Regions from separate parts of the Paenibacillus sp. 2KB_20 genome, predicted to be linked through region 2. Evidence: riboswitches for the same ligand, from Rfam matches in the RefSeq annotation. Region 2 holds a riboswitch; the other holds the start of a gene.
What was found. A riboswitch is a leader RNA that binds a small molecule or an ion and turns the genes downstream of it on or off. The one in region 2 is predicted to bind cobalamin.

Region 1 (8,868 bases), 800 kb from region 2:
AGCCCAATATATTCTGCAATCCATGCAGCACTGCGCTGATCGCAGATTCTACTGATGATACATCGCCCGTAATGACGAGTGAACCGCTGAAACGGTCGACAAAGCCGATTTGTACGCCAGCCGCCTTTGTAGCGATATCCGCTGCAATGATGGAGGCTTCGCTTGGCGTGATCGTCATAACGCCGATGGACTGATGCGCTTCGTTTCCGAGTCCCAGCTTCTTGTAAATGTCCGGGTTCGGGTTCGCGATAATGTGAGCGAGCGTGACCTGTTTGCCAGGCACATACTCCTGAATCACACGTTGTTTCTCGGCTCCTTGTTCCATACTCCTCATCTCACTCTCGTATCGAAAACACTAAAAGAGGTTGTTCAAAAAGTCCACTTTTGATAAGAAAACCTAATCGATGACACTTCAAGGATGAGCGACCGCGATGCATAGGTAGGTTTTCTTGCGATATAGAATTTCATCAGCCTCCGCGGATAACTAATAAATTCTTTATCTGTCACGAAGTGAATCTGGAAGTAAACTCGGCATCGAATCTTGAATTCAGCCGGGAAAACCGGCCTTTTTGAACACGTAACTAAAATTCACTGCAAAAAACAATAAAAGCCCCTTAAAAGTCCATGCGGAATTTTTAAGAAGCCACTTTGCTTTGATTTGTATGCAACACGCCATTGTGTTACTTTCACTATATTTGAATATTGCAAGCGATGTCAATACGAAATCCGTCAAATTTCGACTCGATCTTAGAATTGAAACATTTTGTTCAAAATTTGAAGCACGTCCTCTGCCGTAGGAACGCGTGGATTTGTTGCCGTGCATCCGTCTTTCAGCGCGCCTTCGGCGATCGACTCTCTCATCTCTCCAAACAGCGATTGATCCACACCGCATTCGCGCAGCGTTTGCGGCATATTCAATTGCTTCTGCAGCAGTTTGATTGCCTGTACGAGACTACGGACGCCGCTCTTGGCATTTGGTGCGGATAACCCCAAGCTTTTGGAAATTTCGGCATACCGAACCGCCGCTCTATTGCTTTCTTCCTTGCCGTAACCCGGCTTGTAATCGGCATTAAATTCGATGACATGCGGAAGAAGAATCGCATTCATGCGTCCGTGGGCAATTTTGAATTTGGCTCCCGCCACATGCGCGATCCCATGATTCAATCCCAGCGACGCAATATTAAACGCCATCCCCGCGATGCAGGATGCATTATGCATTTTTTCGCGCGCCTCAAGATCATTTCCGTCCTTATAAGCTCGCGGCAAATAAGCAAAGACCAGCTTCATCGCCTTCTCCGCCAGCGCATCGGAGATATCATTGGATTTGGTGGATACATAGGCTTCAATGGCATGCGTCAAAACATCCAGTCCGGTATCGGCCGTAATGAAGTCCGGCACGCTTTTGACGAGCTCAGGATCGAGAATCGCTTCTTGCGGCAGCATGTCATCAGATACAAGCGGATATTTGATGTTTTTTTCTTTGTCGCTGATAACGGAGAATGACGTAACTTCAGAACCCGTCCCGCTTGTCGTCGGGATTGCAATGAACGGGATATCTCGCTGGTCAAGCAGCTTTTTCGTAAACAGCTTCATCGCTTTAGCCGCATCAATGGCAGAACCGCCGCCAATGGCAATGATTAGATCGGTGTTGAACGCACAGAGCGCCTCGACACCTTCCGTGACGACTTCAATCGGCGGATCAGGCACGATATTGCTGAAAACATATTGCTCGTTACTGCTGTGCAGTCGATCAAACACCATGTTAATCATGCCCGACTTCACCATAAATGGATCTGTGACGATGAACATACGTTTGTTTTGCCACTCTGTTAGACGATCCATCGCGCCTTGCCCCATATAGAGGTCGGCTTTAATCGAAAGTTTATCCATGTAAAGCACCTCCAAGAAGTAATTGCAACAAAAAAAGAGGCCATTCAAAGGGAAATCCCCTTCAAAAGCCTCTTTGCTTGTTATCATGTATGCACGCCATTGTGCAGCTTCTTATCATTTAGTTTTGCATATATACTGTACACCGTCATTCCGATCTTCGTCAACCGCTTCCGGAACTTGTCCTTAGATCAGACACATTAACGGCACGACTTTATAAGTGCCTGTTCAAAAAGGTCGATCATCAAAAGCGGACTTTGGGAACAACCTCTATCAATAAAAAAAGGGATATGCACCCCATAGTGCACGTGTTTCTTCGTCCTTGAAGAATCTCCCCGTTTGCGAGCTATACCTCATTGTATATATTCGGCGGCGAACACCCGGCTGTGGCCGACAACATCGTCGGCAGCCTCTGCTGCAATTAAAAAAAGCCTAGCGAGGCGGGAAACGTCACTAGACTTGTAAACCAGCCATTTTCGCCTCGAAATGACTGGTCTCTCCAAAGTTATTAGGCAAAAGACCTGACTTAAGACCGATCATTCGGTCTATCACAGTGGCGGGACCGTGTTGGATTTGCACCAAACTTCCATTACCTATAACTTTTTCTATTGTACATGACGCGAATAGTTGCCCATTCGACATCATTATAGCACAATCGACGCGTTTGGCGATATAAACCTAAAAAAAATGATTGACCGAATGAAACTCAAATAAAATAAAATGCCTCGGGCAGACCAAGGGACGAACGCTGCAGCGTAGATACGGTGAATTGTCTCATAAAGACAAACAAGGAAATGGTTTTCCCATTCATTTATTCATGATCCATGTTTCTCTTCTGCTCAGAGTACCACTTTCTAAGCTGATTAATATGGGCTTGATGATAACGGTTATGGTCGGCCATATGCCATAATCCCCACCGGATGGTGGCTTGCTTTTCATTTTCGTGACCAAAGGTGACAATGCTATCCAGATCAGCATCCGTTAATTGCGTGCATGTTTCCTTCAACATATTTAATACAACTTCATATTTAGATATAAGCATGTCCAAAGGCATTCCTTTGACCATTGGCAGCCTGTTATGTTCATCGATCATGGGGCCGTATTCATCTATGAATGACTGGGGAAGCGCCTCCCCTTTAATCCTATAAATCCAGTTCAGGTCGACGTACATGATATGTTTTATTAACTGAGCGGCACTATTGAAATTGTCACAAGGTCCCTTGAAGTCTATTTCCTCTTGGGCCATGCCCTCTGATATGGACTTTAGACGTTGGCTGTTCTCTCTGACAGCGCTATATAACATTCCCACGATCGTTGACATATTCTCTTCGCCTTGCAAATCGTACAACATCCTAGCACAACCTCCCTTGTAAATACAAATAGCATCCCAACCTCACTATTTGGACTTTTGAATTCTTTGTTTCAGCCGTATCGATTTATTCAAGTGCAGAAAAATATGCCTTGTAGCCGGCATAAGCACTAATCCCGCAATCGTTTTGTTTCCCCAGTACCAATATCAAGAGTCCCACTCAAGTTAGCAATTTCAGCTTCCGGCATTTCATTTCCAGAATGAACATCATCAATGTGGAGTTTCTTGTTCCATTGACCTGAATGCAATACTTGGACATCGTTATTTACGAGTACGCTCATCGTCATGTCTTCAATGCGGGTGATATGCCACATATGCCACATATGCCATATTATGGAGTTCTCTGTATCAGGAGCCTTAACTGGATATTGGCGGAATTTTTCCTCTTGTAGATCTTTAACTAATTCATCCTCAAGGGTCGCAATGGGTGAATGGCTCATTCTTGATGAATGTAACAGGCAATGCTGCTGCAAGAATAGGTCAACCGCACTTTGATGCTTAGCCGGATCCAGAATCATCTGGGTTAGCTTTTTGTGATTTTCATTCCACCGTTTTCTTTCACTCAAATCCATGGAGAACCATCCTTTTCTAGCCGCCCCCTAATATCCATGTAACGGCTTCATTAAAGTCTGTCGCGATAAAATCAGGATACGCTTCTTTCCATTTGCCGAAGTACTCGTTGTTATTATATTTTTCCAGTTCCTTGGGGCCAGCTCCCGTCTTCACTAGCACTTTCTTGCAACCGGCTTCTTTGGCAGCAACCATATCCGTCCATCTATCCCCTAGGACAAAGCACTCCCCTAAGTCCAGATTATTTTCTTCCGCGGCTTTCATCAGCATCCCTGCGGATGGCTTTCTACACGGACAACCCGCTCCATGCTCATGAGCACAAAGATAGATCTTATCAAAACCAAAGGCTAATAATTCCGATTCGAATTCGTCCTGTGTTACTTCGCCACGAGCAATTCCAGGTTGATTCGTAAATGAACAAACAAGCATGCCTGCGGCTCTGTGTGAACGAATCGAATCCTGTACTTGTGGAAAAAGCTCAAATTCACTGGGCTAAACAACCCGATCGGTTCCTCCAAGAGTTCCGTCCCTATCAATGAAAACCACTTGTCTTGAGAGCTCTAGCAATTGGTTATGCTCCTTTCCTTATTCATTTTTTGCGTTGGATAGTACAGGATGTCCCGGACGATTTAAACATCACTGATTGCCCGATTCATATCGCTTTCTCACTCAATTTCGTCGGTTTCGCTCCAAATAGCATATGCGCCGTAGCCTAAATACTCGCGCACCTCAAGAACTTTACTGCCCCGTATCAGAATTTCCATACCATTTTCGGAGTCCCACGCTGTACCTCCACCCAAGATTGCTCCGAATGTATTATCGTTTCGATCATAAGGATTTCGATAAAGGTCAACTTCCCCTACGGACATAAACTTCAAAATATCCTCTCCATGCACTCCATCTAAGCCGGGAGGATAATCAGCCGTATCGCTAGACATTTTGAGATTTTTCCACGCGCATGCTTTCTTGCATATTTCGTTTATGGTTTCATCCGGCAGCTGATTCAACAGATCTTGTATGTAAATTTCCGCTTCTTCCACACTCATGTCTTCCGTGCTAAAACGATATTCAACTTCACATTCGAACAACGCAAGATACCCAAACCCAGACATGCCTGTTTCCTCTGAAGGATCTTCTATTCCTACGTGTTTTAACTCAAATCTTTCGCTCACGCTATCTTCCTCCCGAATAATCCGTTTATTCTTGATTTATAATTCAATTGCTATATTCTTCATTCTCGACTGCACGGCAAAAAACCTTTTGCCACTGACGCTTCGCATGTACCGGGACACTCCATGGTCCCCCAGGCTAGGCACTGGCTGAAGGAAGTTGACTTTTATCCACAACCATACTACGATATGTAGTATGAGGTGGAATAGGAATGAAGATTAAAAAAATGAATATCGATGGTGAAGGCCTGAATCGATTTTTTGGACCACTGGAGTCTCGAATTATGGATATTCTCTGGTCTTCGGAAGCGCTTAGTATCAAGGAAGTCCAGTCGATCCTGAATCAGGAGAGTCCGATCTCGATCAATACGGTGATGACCGTCATGAATCGTCTTCTGGATAAAGGCCTGCTGACAAAGACGATGACGGGAACCGGCCGGACACGGGCAGCCAAGTTCAGTCCGCTGCAGTCAAGGGAGCAATTTCTCACCGAACAGACAAAGGAAGTGTCGCAGGGACTCATTCAAGAGTATGGGAGCTTGGTCGTGAACCATATGATCGATGCGCTGGATGATGTCGATCCCGAGGTGATCGCAAAGCTGGAGCGTAAATTAAACGATATCAGACACGGGAAAAAGAAATGAATCCCACCACACGGCTAATATGTACCTATGCACTGATGATCGTATTCGTTTCTGTTGTTATCGTACATATGGGAATATTCATTACCTACCAGGTCCGAAGCGGAATATTTCAAGGTCCCGTTCTGAATTACGCCTTAATCGACATTGTCATTGTATATACAATTGTTCAGCTCATTTGGCGAAGTACCCGGCAATTGGTTTTATCGCATAAATGGTTAAAGCACTTCCGTGCCAACAGGCACGATAAATTAACCAAGCGCCTGAATTACAAGTACCGCAGCTGGGGAACGGAAATCATCGTTGTACAGGACAATGCCTTTGTAGCTCTGACAATTGGTCTTCTGCGACCGAAAATTGTCGTGTCCACTACGGTTTTAGAGATGTTTAATGACAAGGAAGTAAAGGCAATTTTACTGCATGAACGATATCACTGTCGCAATCATGATGGTTTAAAATCGTTCTTTTCGACCCTGCTGGCAGACGCCTTTGGTTATTTACCAATCGTTAAACCGATTCTTCGGTACTATCAGACGTGGCAAGAGCTGTTTGCTGACCGATTCGCCATCCGGAAGATGGGCACGGAGCTGTATTTAGGCAGTGTCTTATTAAAATTAGCCCAACTTGGTAAGCTTCGGCGTTATGAGGCTGCCGTTCATTTCACGGATACGACATTGCAATACCGGGTCATGCAGGTTCTTGAGCCTGACAGAGGGGTGAATGTTCCGCTAGCCCTGCTGAAGCCTTTTCTGAGATCCTGCTCCATTTTGCTACTCTTTATGTTGACCGGGGATTCGTAATCCCTTTTTTTGAACTATTATACTACACCATGTAGTTTGATCACACCGAACATAAACAGAATATTTTTATCCGGGAATCTATGAGGGGGTATGAACATATGCACAATGAACTCATTCGTATCGGACCTGTGACCATTTATGGATATGGATTGATGATCGCAATCGGAATCCTTATCGCTTACAAGATCGTTGTTAATAGAACCGCATCTAGGCAACTGGAACTTTCTCATGTTTCCTCTCTAACTTTCTGGAGCTTATTAGGCGGATTGATCGGAGCTAAGCTTTTGTTTTGGATAACCCAAATAAATAATATCATCCATGATCCTTCATTGGTTCTGAATTTTTCGGAAGGATTTGTTGTATACGGTGGAATTATCGGGGGAATTGGGGTTGGTTATGTCTATTGTAAGAAGAAAAAGATAAACTTTCTAAAATACCTTGACCTTTTTGTACCCTCCCTTGCATTAGCGCAAGGCTTTGGAAGAATTGGCTGCCTTCTCGCCGGCTGCTGTTATGGTGAAGAAACGGATGGTTGGTTTGGAATTACGTTTCACGAATCCGAGCTTGCCCCGAATGATGTCAAACTCATTCCTACACAAATATTAGAGAGCTTACTCAGCTTTTCCATTTTTTTTATATTAATCTACATTGCAAGAAGAAAAAGACCTAACGGCCTAATAGCAGGTCTATATCTCATTTTTTATAGTTCAGGGAGATTTATTATCGAATTTTTCAGAGGCGATATCATCCGAGGACAGTTCGGTGCCCTCGCTACTTCGCAGTGGATCGCACTAGCTGTTATTTTGGTCACTTGCATCGTATTCTTGACTAAGGCTCCCAAAAAAGATCACGATATAAGATACGGACAATCTTGAGTCCTTCACTATATCGTGTTTTCTTCCCTAGAGTAAAAGCGTTAGATACATGGCGGGGCTCAGCCTTAAACAAATGAAAAAACTGAGCCCCGATAGTATATCCTGTCTTCTTGTAGAAACTAATCTTGATAGCTAATGTCACCTATTCTTAATCCAATATCTTTTAATTACGTTTCCATCTTCCTCTATGTAATCTGTATCCGGCTTCCCACCGTTCTTGATAATGGTTCTTTCCGATCCCACATTACCGGCATCACAGACAACTAATACATCGTTTATCCCCAGTTTCTTAGCTTCAATCAAGGACAATTCCAATAGTTTAGTCGCATAGCCTTTCAATCTTTCCAACGGGCGGATTCCATAACCAATATGCCCGCCAGCATTATATAAATGTTCGGTTAATTGATGTCTAATATTAGCCGCACCTAATACTCTATGACGATGATCGACCAACCAAAAGGTTGAATCGGAGACCCAGCCTTTCTTTACACCAATACCCTTCTCTTGATTAGAGAGTTCCTTCAACATTCCCTGAAAATCACTTGGATCCTTGCTTATGACCCAGGGGATCATATTCTCACCGGATTCTTTCCATTCTTGATAAAATGATAAATATTCTTCTTCAAGCTCTGGCTGAGGCTTGACTAATCTTACATGGTTCATATGTTGAACGTCCTTTCATGGCTTTTTATGTCCTTCAAACGGGAACATAGTACAAAATAGGCTGCCCCTAAAGGCAGCCTATTTTAGTTACTGTGTTTACTTGCTGGCGGAGAGAAGGAACTTCTCAAGTGCCCCTGTATCGGTAATACTGTGATTACATGCTTGGCTATCCAAACATACGTATTGGCCAATGAAAGAAAGATTATCTGGTGAAGCGACGGCTGGCTTGGTCTTGACCGAGAACAAGGCAAGCTCTTGATGCCGGTTGCAGAACAGACAGTACCCTTTCTTGTTGGTCGGGGTAATTCTTCCCTCGATCCCGATGAATCTTCCTTCGAACGGATATACGATAAATAACTTGTTAGTGGCAATGTCCACCCAGCCTAAATACGTTACATATCGAAAATCGATCGATTGCAGATCCGGAACTTTCAGTTTCTTATTTTTAGGAAATAGCTTCTGAATCTGTTTCAGCGTAATCGTCGGATAAGGCTCCAGATAGGGTTCTAATGCGTTAAGATATTTCTGGAAATCCTCGGCCCTCTCCATGGTTGATATTTCGCTCAGCATCCGCTTCTGATCCTCTGTCAAAGACGGAAATGCTTCCATAGCGTTCGTTACGGCACGATATCTAACCGTTTCCAAAACCTTTCGATCCGCGACCGTTCGCAATGTTTTCAGAAGGAACTCCGATTGTTTTTTAATCACATTAAACTGGTGGTTTCTAATAAATGGTGTACTCATAGCTTTCAGCCCCTTATTTTTATTAAAAATGAAGGTGCAAAGCCTGTTATTAGAAACGATAAAGTTAAGGTTGGGCGATCGAATTCATCTATCGCACCCCACGCAAAGTATCGCCCCAGATCAGGCTTTGCATGAGGACTTCCTAGCTAA
Region 2 (8,868 bases):
TTCCCGCTAATTGGATCGCTAGCGCCTCCAGCTTACCCAAACTGCCCGGAGGCTTCGTCAGCGTGTCCAAATAAGCGGCTGTTTCGTTCTGAACCTCGACATTCAGCGGTTTAATGTTAGCAATGATGTGATTTAAACGATTAACGATTGTATCCGTCAATGAAACGACCTCCTTGTATCTTGTTCCTAAATCTTACATCCTAAAGCGGAATATGCGACAACATCGGTCAGGACCACGTGCTATTCGCCGTTAACAGCACCTGCGGAGCACCATTCTCGGGATGGGCTACAATCGAGGGCTCCACCCGGAAAATTTGACGTATATACGCCGCTGTCAAAACTTCTTCCGGCTTGCCAACCCCGGCGATCTTTCCCTGATCAAGCACCAGCAGTTTATCGCAAAATTGGGCCGCCAGATTCAAATCATGCAGTACGCTGATCACCGTAATCCCGGACGAGTTCCGCCACTCCGCCACCATATCCATGAACTGAAGCTGATAGTGGATATCCAGATAGGTCGTCGGTTCATCCAGCATCAGCAGCGAAGGCTCCTGGACCATTACCTTGCCGAGCGCGACACGCTGGCGTTGACCGCCGCTTAACTCGGTAAGCCGCCGTTCTTCCAGACCATTCAGATCCAGCTTTCGGATAATGGCCTCAATGAGCGGGGCTGCATCCTTATCTTCACGGCCAAGCCAGTTCAGGAAGGGGAACCTTCCCATCTCCAACACTTCCCGGACGGTAAAATCGGTAGGATCAAGCCCTTCCTGCTGAAGCACCGCCACGATCCGGGCCAGCGTCTTACGAGTATAGTGTGCAAGCGCCTTGCCCCGAAGCGTCACGCTTCCTTGCGTAGGATTCTCCACACCGGATAACAGCTGCATGAGGGTGGATTTACCGCTTCCGTTCGGACCGATGATCCCCCACCATTCCCCTTCGGCAATGTGAAGGTCCACGCCTTCAAGAATCGGCACCTTGCCATATGCTTTGCCAAGTCCTTGAGCTGTAATCATGATAGACCCTCCCTGCGCCGTTTTTTGTTCCGGTATAGCAAATACGCAAAGAATGGAGCGCCTATGAATGCCGTAACCACACCAAGCGGTATTTCCGTTGGTGCCAGCACGGACCGTGCCGCCGTATCGCACCAGACCATGAATATCGCGCCGCCCAGAGCCGACAGTGGAACAATGACGCGGTAATCGGAGCCGGTGATCAGCCGGATCATATGCGGTACCACAAGTCCCACGAATCCAATCACGCCGGATACCGACACGGCTGCGGCGGCGAGCAGAGTAGCCACGATGAGCACGCTGGTCTTCAACCGATCCACATTCAAGCCCATATGGGCAGCCTGCCGTTCCCCCAGCGACAAAATATTAAGCGCCCGCGACCTGCTCCATAAGTAGATAAAACCTGCGATAAAATACGGGAAAAGGATGGCCGTATACGACCATCCACGCATGCTCAGGCTTCCCATCGTCCAGTACAGGATCTGGTTTACCGTATCTTTGGACATGACCGTCAGAAAGGAAACGACGGCGCCCAGAAACGACTGCATCACCACGCCGGACAGAATGAGCCCGTGGATCGGCAGTTTTCCTTGGTCCCTCGCCAGCAGCAGAACCGCCCATAAGGTGCCTGCTCCGGTCAGAAACGCTACAAGCGGCAGCGTGTAACCTCCGGCAAAGGAATATTCCATCCCGAAAAAAATCAGGGATGCTGCGCCAAGCGCAGCACCCGAGGATACACCAAGCGTAAACGGATCCGCCAGCGGATTGCGCAATACCCCTTGAAAGGCGGCTCCGGCGACGGCCAGGGAGGCTCCTACGAGCATCCCCAGCAATATGCGCGGCAATCTCACCTTCATTAAGATTTGCTCGGATGAAGCTTCCCAGCCCGGAACGATGGAATCGCCGATTCCCGGCAGCCGGTGCAGCAGCATCGCGCCAATCTCTCTCACAGGCAGGTGCACGGAGCCGATTCCGAGACTGACAACCAAGGTTAACAGTAATAGGATGATGCCGGCCGCACCGAATCCTGCAAGTTTTTTACTCATGGATTCATCAGTTCCGGATAAACGGCCTTCGCCACTTCCACCAACCCTTGCGTCACACGGGGACCAGGACGGCTGAGCAGGTTCGCATCCACGGATATGACCTGATCGTTCTTGATGGCTTCGATCTGATCCCAGCCGCCGCGCTCCTTAATCAGCTGATCCAATGTTTTCTTGGTTGCTTCATCAACCACATCGTCCGTGTACAGAATGACGTCGGGGTTCGCAGCAATAATATTTTCCTCACTGATTTCGAACCAGCCTTCCGCATCGCCGGCTGCGTTGACGCCGCCAGCTAAGGTGATGATCTCATCCATAAACTCGCCCTTGCCGACGGTCCATCCCGGAGAGAATTCCACATACACTTTCTTCTTGTCTTCATCCTTCACGGCTTTCACGGCTTCCGTAACGGTAGCCAATTCCTGCTTCATCTGATCCACGACCGCTTTCGCCTCCGCTTGACGGTCCGTAATTTGTCCGATCAGTTCGATGTTCTCCATCACGGCATCAATGGTTTTCGGATCATTGACGAACAGGGTAACGCCAAGCTCACGCAATTTCTCGGCATTCTGAGCATTCATCGAAGCCGCAAATACCACATCGGCATCGGCTGCAATAATAGCCTCTTCATTCACTTGGAACCCGCCCAATTTAGGCTTGGATTTGGCCGCTTCCGGATAATCGTCATTATCGGACACGCCAACGATTTCCTCATCCAGGCCCAAAGCGAACAGTTTTTCCGTCTCGGACGGTGTCAGGGATGCAATTTTGGCCGGAGCTTTCTCAAACGTCATTTCAACCCCGGTTGAATCCTTAACGGTCAGCGGATACGTCGTTTTAAGCTCTTCGCCGGAATCCGCCGGCGCTTCGTTATTCTGCTCTTCCTGCTGTGCAGGCTGCGTTGTATCCTTCGGCGCCGCTTCTTTGTCTCCACAGCCAATCAAGGCCAGAGCCATCAGTATGGCTACTAGAAGTACGGACCATGTTTTGTTTAATGCTTTCATCTCTTGAAATCCCCCTATGCATAATTGAGAACCTGGCGCTTTCGAGTTTACATTCCTTCGACCGATCCTTACCGGGAGAAAAACATCAATCGTCATACTCCAAAGAAAAGCAAAAATCCCTGACTCCTCGTAAACAAGGACTCAGGGATTACGTTTTAACATAAGGACATCTGGATAACCGTTCACAGATAGCGCCTTAAACTTCCGCCCACACATGCTGCATGGGTCCGGCAAACGTAATCCTCTCCTCGAAGGACCGTCATTCATTCGCCGAGGGCAGGTCTCCTGACTTGCAGGCTGTAACGACTTCTCCGCCTTCCCAAGCGCTATGGCTCAGTGGCATATGAAGAAGTCCCTGCTTCACAGTGGCGGGACCGTGCCGGACTTGCACCGGCTTCCCTATTAACCCGGCAGAAGGCAACAACGCCTTCTGTCCGGGACCCTCGCAAATAATATGAATTTATGTATGTTAGGCCAAGCATGGTTTCTCTGCCCAAGATTATAGGCGATAAACCTTCCTCTTACAACCGAAAGATTCGGTCATTTCAAATGCCTTATGATACGGATTTATCCCGTTATCGCCCATTCCGCACCGATATCATACGATTTCATTTATTCGCTTAACCGCACGCCTTCCCAGCGGTCTCCATCCCATGTCAATTGCAGCTTGAGCTCCTCGCCCGGTGACACCTGCGTTTCCCAGAATTCCGTATGCGAAAGGGTAGCTGCCGCGATCTGCCGGATGACGCCCCCATGGGTGACCACAAGCACATCCAACTCGGCCCTCTGTGTCCCACAACCATAACCGGCTCGCTCTGCCTCTGCCTCTGCCTCTGCCTCTGCCTCTGCCTGCACAAGGGTATCCGGATCTTCCTCCACATGCAACAGTTCCTTCAAATCCAAATACAATCCGGTCAAGAATGCCTGAATCCGGGAACAGAACGCCTCCCAGCTCTCCCCATTTGGCGGCGTAACTTCTGCGGGGTTATCAATCCAGCGCCGATAGGAGATATCCGACTTCAAGTCCTCGTAGATGTTCCCTTCCCAAGCCCCGAAATCGAGCTCACGCAGCCGCGGATCATACTCGACCCCTGGAATAAACCTGCCCGGATCTTCATCATCAGGAATAGCGGACTTTGTTGAATCCGGTAAGATAACATTCAGCGTCTGCCTGCATCGAAGGAGATCACTGCAATAGATCCGGACGAACTGCTTGGTACAAAACCTTTCCCGCAGCGGGAGGAGCTGCTGTCTTCCTTCCACCAGAATCCCCTGATCCTCGTGACCGAGATAACGGCGCTCCTCGTTCCACAACGTGCGGCCATGACGGACCAAATGCAGGGTAATCCTCATATCCATAAGCTTCCTCCTGCTGCGGCCACAAGTCCGAGCACCACGGTACCCAGTAACGTAAACAATACCGATACGCCCAGCAGCAGACGATTTGTCACCTGAATATCCTCCGCTTCAAGCGGTCGTTCGGGATCCCCCATGTAAGCCCGGAACGAGATCACGCCTTGATAGGAATTCTCGCCTCCCAGACGAATGCCCAGCGCACCAGCTACGGCCGATTCCGGGAAGCCGCTATTCGGACTGGGGTGCTTTCGCGCATCCCTTCTGACCATCTTGATCGCTTTTTTCCATTGCAGCGAAAACATCGCAGCCACTATGGTCAACAGTCCTGCGGTCAGGCGTGCCGGTATCCAATTGACGATATCGTCCAGCCTTGCGGATGCCCAGCCGATATGCTGGTATTTGTCGTTTTTATAACCGACCATGGAGTCGAGCGTGTTCACGGCCCGGTAGGCCATCGCCAGCGGCGCTCCCCCGATCAGAGCAAAAAACAGCGGAGCGATGACCGCATCCACGATATTCTCCGCAACCGTCTCCACCGTTCCCCGTACGATCTCCGGCTCATCCAGATGGCCGGTGTCTCGCCCGACAACCATGCTGAGCGCGCGCCTGGCCTCCGTGATATGGTCGGAGCGAAGATGGCCGTAGACCTCCAATCCTGCTTCACGCAGTCCCTTGATGGCAATCGTAGTCGCAATAAGCACGATCTCCACTCCCCACGCAAGCCAAGGATGAATCGCTGCACATAACAAGAGGAGCAGCCACGCCAGCACGAAGGAGCCACCGGCCACGATCACCGGCAGCAGAATGCCCGCCCACTTCAGGCTCTGAGCGGAAGTCGCCCGATGGCGTATCCAGCCTTCAACCCGGCGGATGGCTTTCCCCATGCCAATGACAGGATGGGGGAGCCATCTCGGATCTCCAATCAGCAGGTCCAGTACGACCGCTGCCCAAATGACCCACACGACGGTCATATCCGGTCCTCTCTTTCGGAGACAATGCTTTCCGTAACACTCTTGTAGACAAGGCGGCCGATCATGCCGCCCAGATCGGTTGCGGTTCCGGCATAATGGTGGTTCACGCCATACGCTGCATTGCCGCTGACCCCAAGGACCATCGCGTCCGTCGTCGTTCCGGTCGCGACGGCTCCGGTTTCATGATCCTTCACGCCCAGATCATGTAGCGCCGCGGCTTTCGCTTCCGTCGCCGTCAGCATGGCGTTCACCATACAAGCCGGCGTCATCATCCCATCCACCATCAGCATGATATTAATCGTGCCCGGCTGGTAAGCGGCAAAGGTCGTACGGCTCGACCCAGCGCGGGCTGCATTGCCCACGCCGGCGGTGGTGCAGCACAGGATGGAAGCCTGTTCACTCCGCTCTTCCCGGATGGAAGCATATTTCAGTTTTACAGCCGTCATCAATCCAGCTGTAGATTCAGCCGGATAACCGTGAGCAGCTATAAAGTTAGACATATCGTTCACGGGGTCGCTGCAATCATAATGCTTGTCCACATAACGATTCACGATATGATCCAAGCTTACGAATCCGCCGCCGTATATGGCGCTGCTAATGGACTCAGCTGGCTCCGGAAGCGATATCCGGATATGAGGTTGTTCCAGCTCTGATTCGAGGGACACCACTGCTCCCGGCAACGAATTCGAACGATATAGGTGATTCTTGCCTTTCAGAAAAGGTACTGCCATGTTTCTCTCTCCCTGCTCTTTGATCTCAATCCGCCTGATTCCGAACCTCATTGGTATGTGCCTTTCGAACCCTTAAGTTGCGTCTTCTGAAGAAATGCCAAGAACCTCCGCCATAATGGCAAGCAGCCTGTCGTTATCTGCGCCATGTTTAACGGCTAGCCGGATATGACGCTCACCTAGGCCCGGGTACATGGCGCAGTTGCGGACAAGCACGCCGCGTCTTCCCATCTCCGACTGAAACATCTCGGCACGCCATGGCCGCGGAAGCTCCATGAGTAGAAAATTAGCCTCGCCCGGCGTAACCTCCAGCCCCAATGCTCGTAAACCATGTATGAGCTTCTGACGCTCTGCGCGAATCAATTGCAGCGTATTCTTCTCGTAGTCCCTGCCGCTGCCAAGACAAGCCTCGCCCGCAAGCAGCGCCAGTCCATTGACACTCCACGTCACCTGCTTGCCTGCCATCTTGCGTATCACATCGGGATGCGCGGCCGTATACCCGAGCCGCAGGCCCGGAATCGCATAAAACTTGGTCATCGATCTGACAATCACGGTTCGAGGATAGTCATGAAGCTCTGGCATCAGGGTCTGTCTGTCTCCCAGCGGAATAAAGTCGATAAAGGCTTCATCCAGCACCAGCCAGGTCCCTTCTTGCTCTGCGCATGCCGCTATTTCGCGGATATCCTCAAGGCTGTACTGAACCCCATTTGGATTGTTGGGCTGTCCCAAAAACACGAGATCCGTGCAAGCTATCAGCTCCATCACATCCGCCTTGTCAGCTCGCCAGTCCCTCTCCGGATGTCCGCACACGGAGCGGATGTCCGAACCAAATTTTAAGGACAACTCCCGGTATTCGGAAAAACACGGGTCAACCACGCCCACAGTCCCTGGCGATAGCCCCATCAACAACAGCGCCATGCACTCTGCCGCTCCGTTGCCGACAAGGATTCGCCGGGGATCGGTGCCTAGCTCTGCTGCGAGCAGCTCCTTGAACTTGCGGTGTCCCGGATCCGGATAACGAATGACCGCACTCATTCCCTCTTGTAAGGCCGTAATAACTCCTTGCGGCGGTCCAAGCGGATTAATATTGGCGCTGTAATCCAGGAAAGCCGAGGCTTGCCTTCCGAATGCGGCAGCGGCCGTCTCCACGTCCCCTCCATGGCCGTACACCTCGATCAAGGGTTGTCTTTTGTCGTTCATAAGGGCTCCTCCTGTTCCATGCCCTGGACTCTTGCAAGTCCTGCCGTTATGTAATGCCATCATTATGTCGCTACTGTCCCTGACTCGTCAACACGGAATCCTTTGTCTCTGTCTTAAAATTGGTTTACAATAGTCTGGAAGCACCACATTTTGAATTGTGACGACGGAGGATACTATGCTATTTATCGATAATCAGGGGATCCACGATCCATCCATTAATCTAGCAATTGAAGAATATGCCTTGAAGCACTTGTCCATGGACGAGAGCTACCTTCTCTTTTACATCAACAAGCCTTCCATTATTATCGGAAAGCATCAGAATACGATCGAAGAGATCAACCAGGAATACGTTCGTGACAACAACATTCAGGTTGTACGCCGGTTGTCCGGGGGCGGAGCCGTATACCATGATCTCGGCAACCTGAATTTCAGCTTCATTACGAAGGATGACGGCCAGTCCTTCCACAACTTCCTGAAGTTCACGCAGCCGGTCATCGACTTCCTGCAAAAGATGGGTGTACCCGCCGAGCTGAGCGGCCGGAATGACCTGCAGGTCGGCGAGAAGAAAATTTCGGGGAACGCGCAGTTCTCGACGCGGGGACGCATGTTCAGCCACGGCACGCTCATGTTCGATCTGAACCTGGATGATGTACAAGCCTCGCTGAATGCCAATCCGGAAAAATTCAAATCCAAGAGCACCAAATCCGTCCGCAGCCGCGTGGCGAATATTAAGGAGCTGCTTGGTACGGATATGACCATTGAACAGTTCCGTGCCGAGCTGCTTCGCTCGATTTTCGGTATGGAGCCGGATCAAGTACCGCAATATGTCCTTCAAGAGAAGGACTGGGAGATCATCAACCAGATTTCAAAGGAACGCTATCAGAATTGGGATTGGAACTATGGACTCTCCCCTGAAAGCAATGTGAAGCATGCCAAGAAGTTCCCGGTGGGCATTATTGATATCCGCATGGACATCCGTGAAGGACATATCGGAGAGATCAAGATTTACGGCGACTTCTTCGGCGTCGGCGATGTCGCTGATATCGAGAACCTGCTTCGCGGCAAACGGTATGAAGAAACTGCTGTGCGCACAGCGCTATCCGGCATCAACGTCAAGCATTACTTCGGCAACCTTGAGCTCGACGATTTGATCGGCTTGATTTTTCTTGAGGAATAGAGCCAGCTCGTATTAAATAAGCCTCCCGCCCGTATGCTGCATGCATAAGGGTGAGAGGCTTTTCATTTCAAACAGGTATACCTCGGATCAAGATGAGGCCATAAACACATACCAAACAAGGACCAGTGTTAACACGATACATACATTCTCTACCGTGCGTCCCCATTTGCTTCCGGTGCTCATGATTTTCAGTTTAATTCTCCATTTGAACGGAGGAAGCGGACGGATTCCGCGATTGGTCAATGCATCTGCAAGCAAATGGATGGAGTAGGATAAACCGCCGGCAAACCATAAGCTTTCCCCGCCGATCTTGCCCTGCGATGCAAAATACAGCAAGCCCGTCCATCCGGCAGCGGCATAGACGGTATGGGTTAACCCC

Region 1: linked by a shared signal. The riboswitch ahead of AB4124_RS00195 (1-propanol dehydrogenase PduQ) and the one ahead of AB4124_RS03875 (ABC transporter substrate-binding protein) in region 2 are both predicted to bind cobalamin.

Annotation. Positions count from the first base shown of each region.
Region 1 is NZ_JBFRHH010000001.1:35,029-43,896, forward strand. Features, by position in the region: gene AB4124_RS00190 (BMC domain-containing protein) at 1-325, opposite strand, end outside; gene AB4124_RS00195 (1-propanol dehydrogenase PduQ) at 748-1,890, opposite strand; adenosylcobalamin (AdoCbl) riboswitch at 2,348-2,501, opposite strand; gene AB4124_RS00200 (DinB family protein) at 2,699-3,238, opposite strand; gene AB4124_RS00205 (hypothetical protein) at 3,367-3,828, opposite strand; partial or broken gene AB4124_RS00210 (HAD-IIIA family hydrolase) at 3,845-4,393, opposite strand; gene AB4124_RS00215 (DUF6985 domain-containing protein) at 4,492-4,998, opposite strand; gene AB4124_RS00220 (BlaI/MecI/CopY family transcriptional regulator) at 5,208-5,639, shown strand; gene AB4124_RS00225 (M56 family metallopeptidase) at 5,636-6,436, shown strand; gene AB4124_RS00230 (prolipoprotein diacylglyceryl transferase) at 6,517-7,311, shown strand; gene AB4124_RS00235 (GNAT family N-acetyltransferase) at 7,450-7,974, opposite strand; gene AB4124_RS00240 (FusB/FusC family EF-G-binding protein) at 8,071-8,718, opposite strand.
Region 2 is NZ_JBFRHH010000001.1:833,643-842,510, forward strand. Features, by position in the region: gene cobT (nicotinate-nucleotide--dimethylbenzimidazole phosphoribosyltransferase) at 1-160, opposite strand, end outside; gene AB4124_RS03865 (ABC transporter ATP-binding protein) at 228-1,013, opposite strand; gene AB4124_RS03870 (FecCD family ABC transporter permease) at 1,010-2,056, opposite strand; gene AB4124_RS03875 (ABC transporter substrate-binding protein) at 2,053-3,057, opposite strand; cobalamin riboswitch at 3,316-3,517, opposite strand; gene AB4124_RS03880 (histidine phosphatase family protein) at 3,670-4,416, opposite strand; gene cbiB (adenosylcobinamide-phosphate synthase CbiB) at 4,407-5,384, opposite strand; gene AB4124_RS03890 (adenosylcobinamide amidohydrolase) at 5,381-6,115, opposite strand; gene cobD (threonine-phosphate decarboxylase CobD) at 6,188-7,312, opposite strand; gene AB4124_RS03900 (lipoate--protein ligase) at 7,488-8,489, shown strand; gene AB4124_RS03905 (metal-dependent hydrolase) at 8,577-8,868, opposite strand, start outside.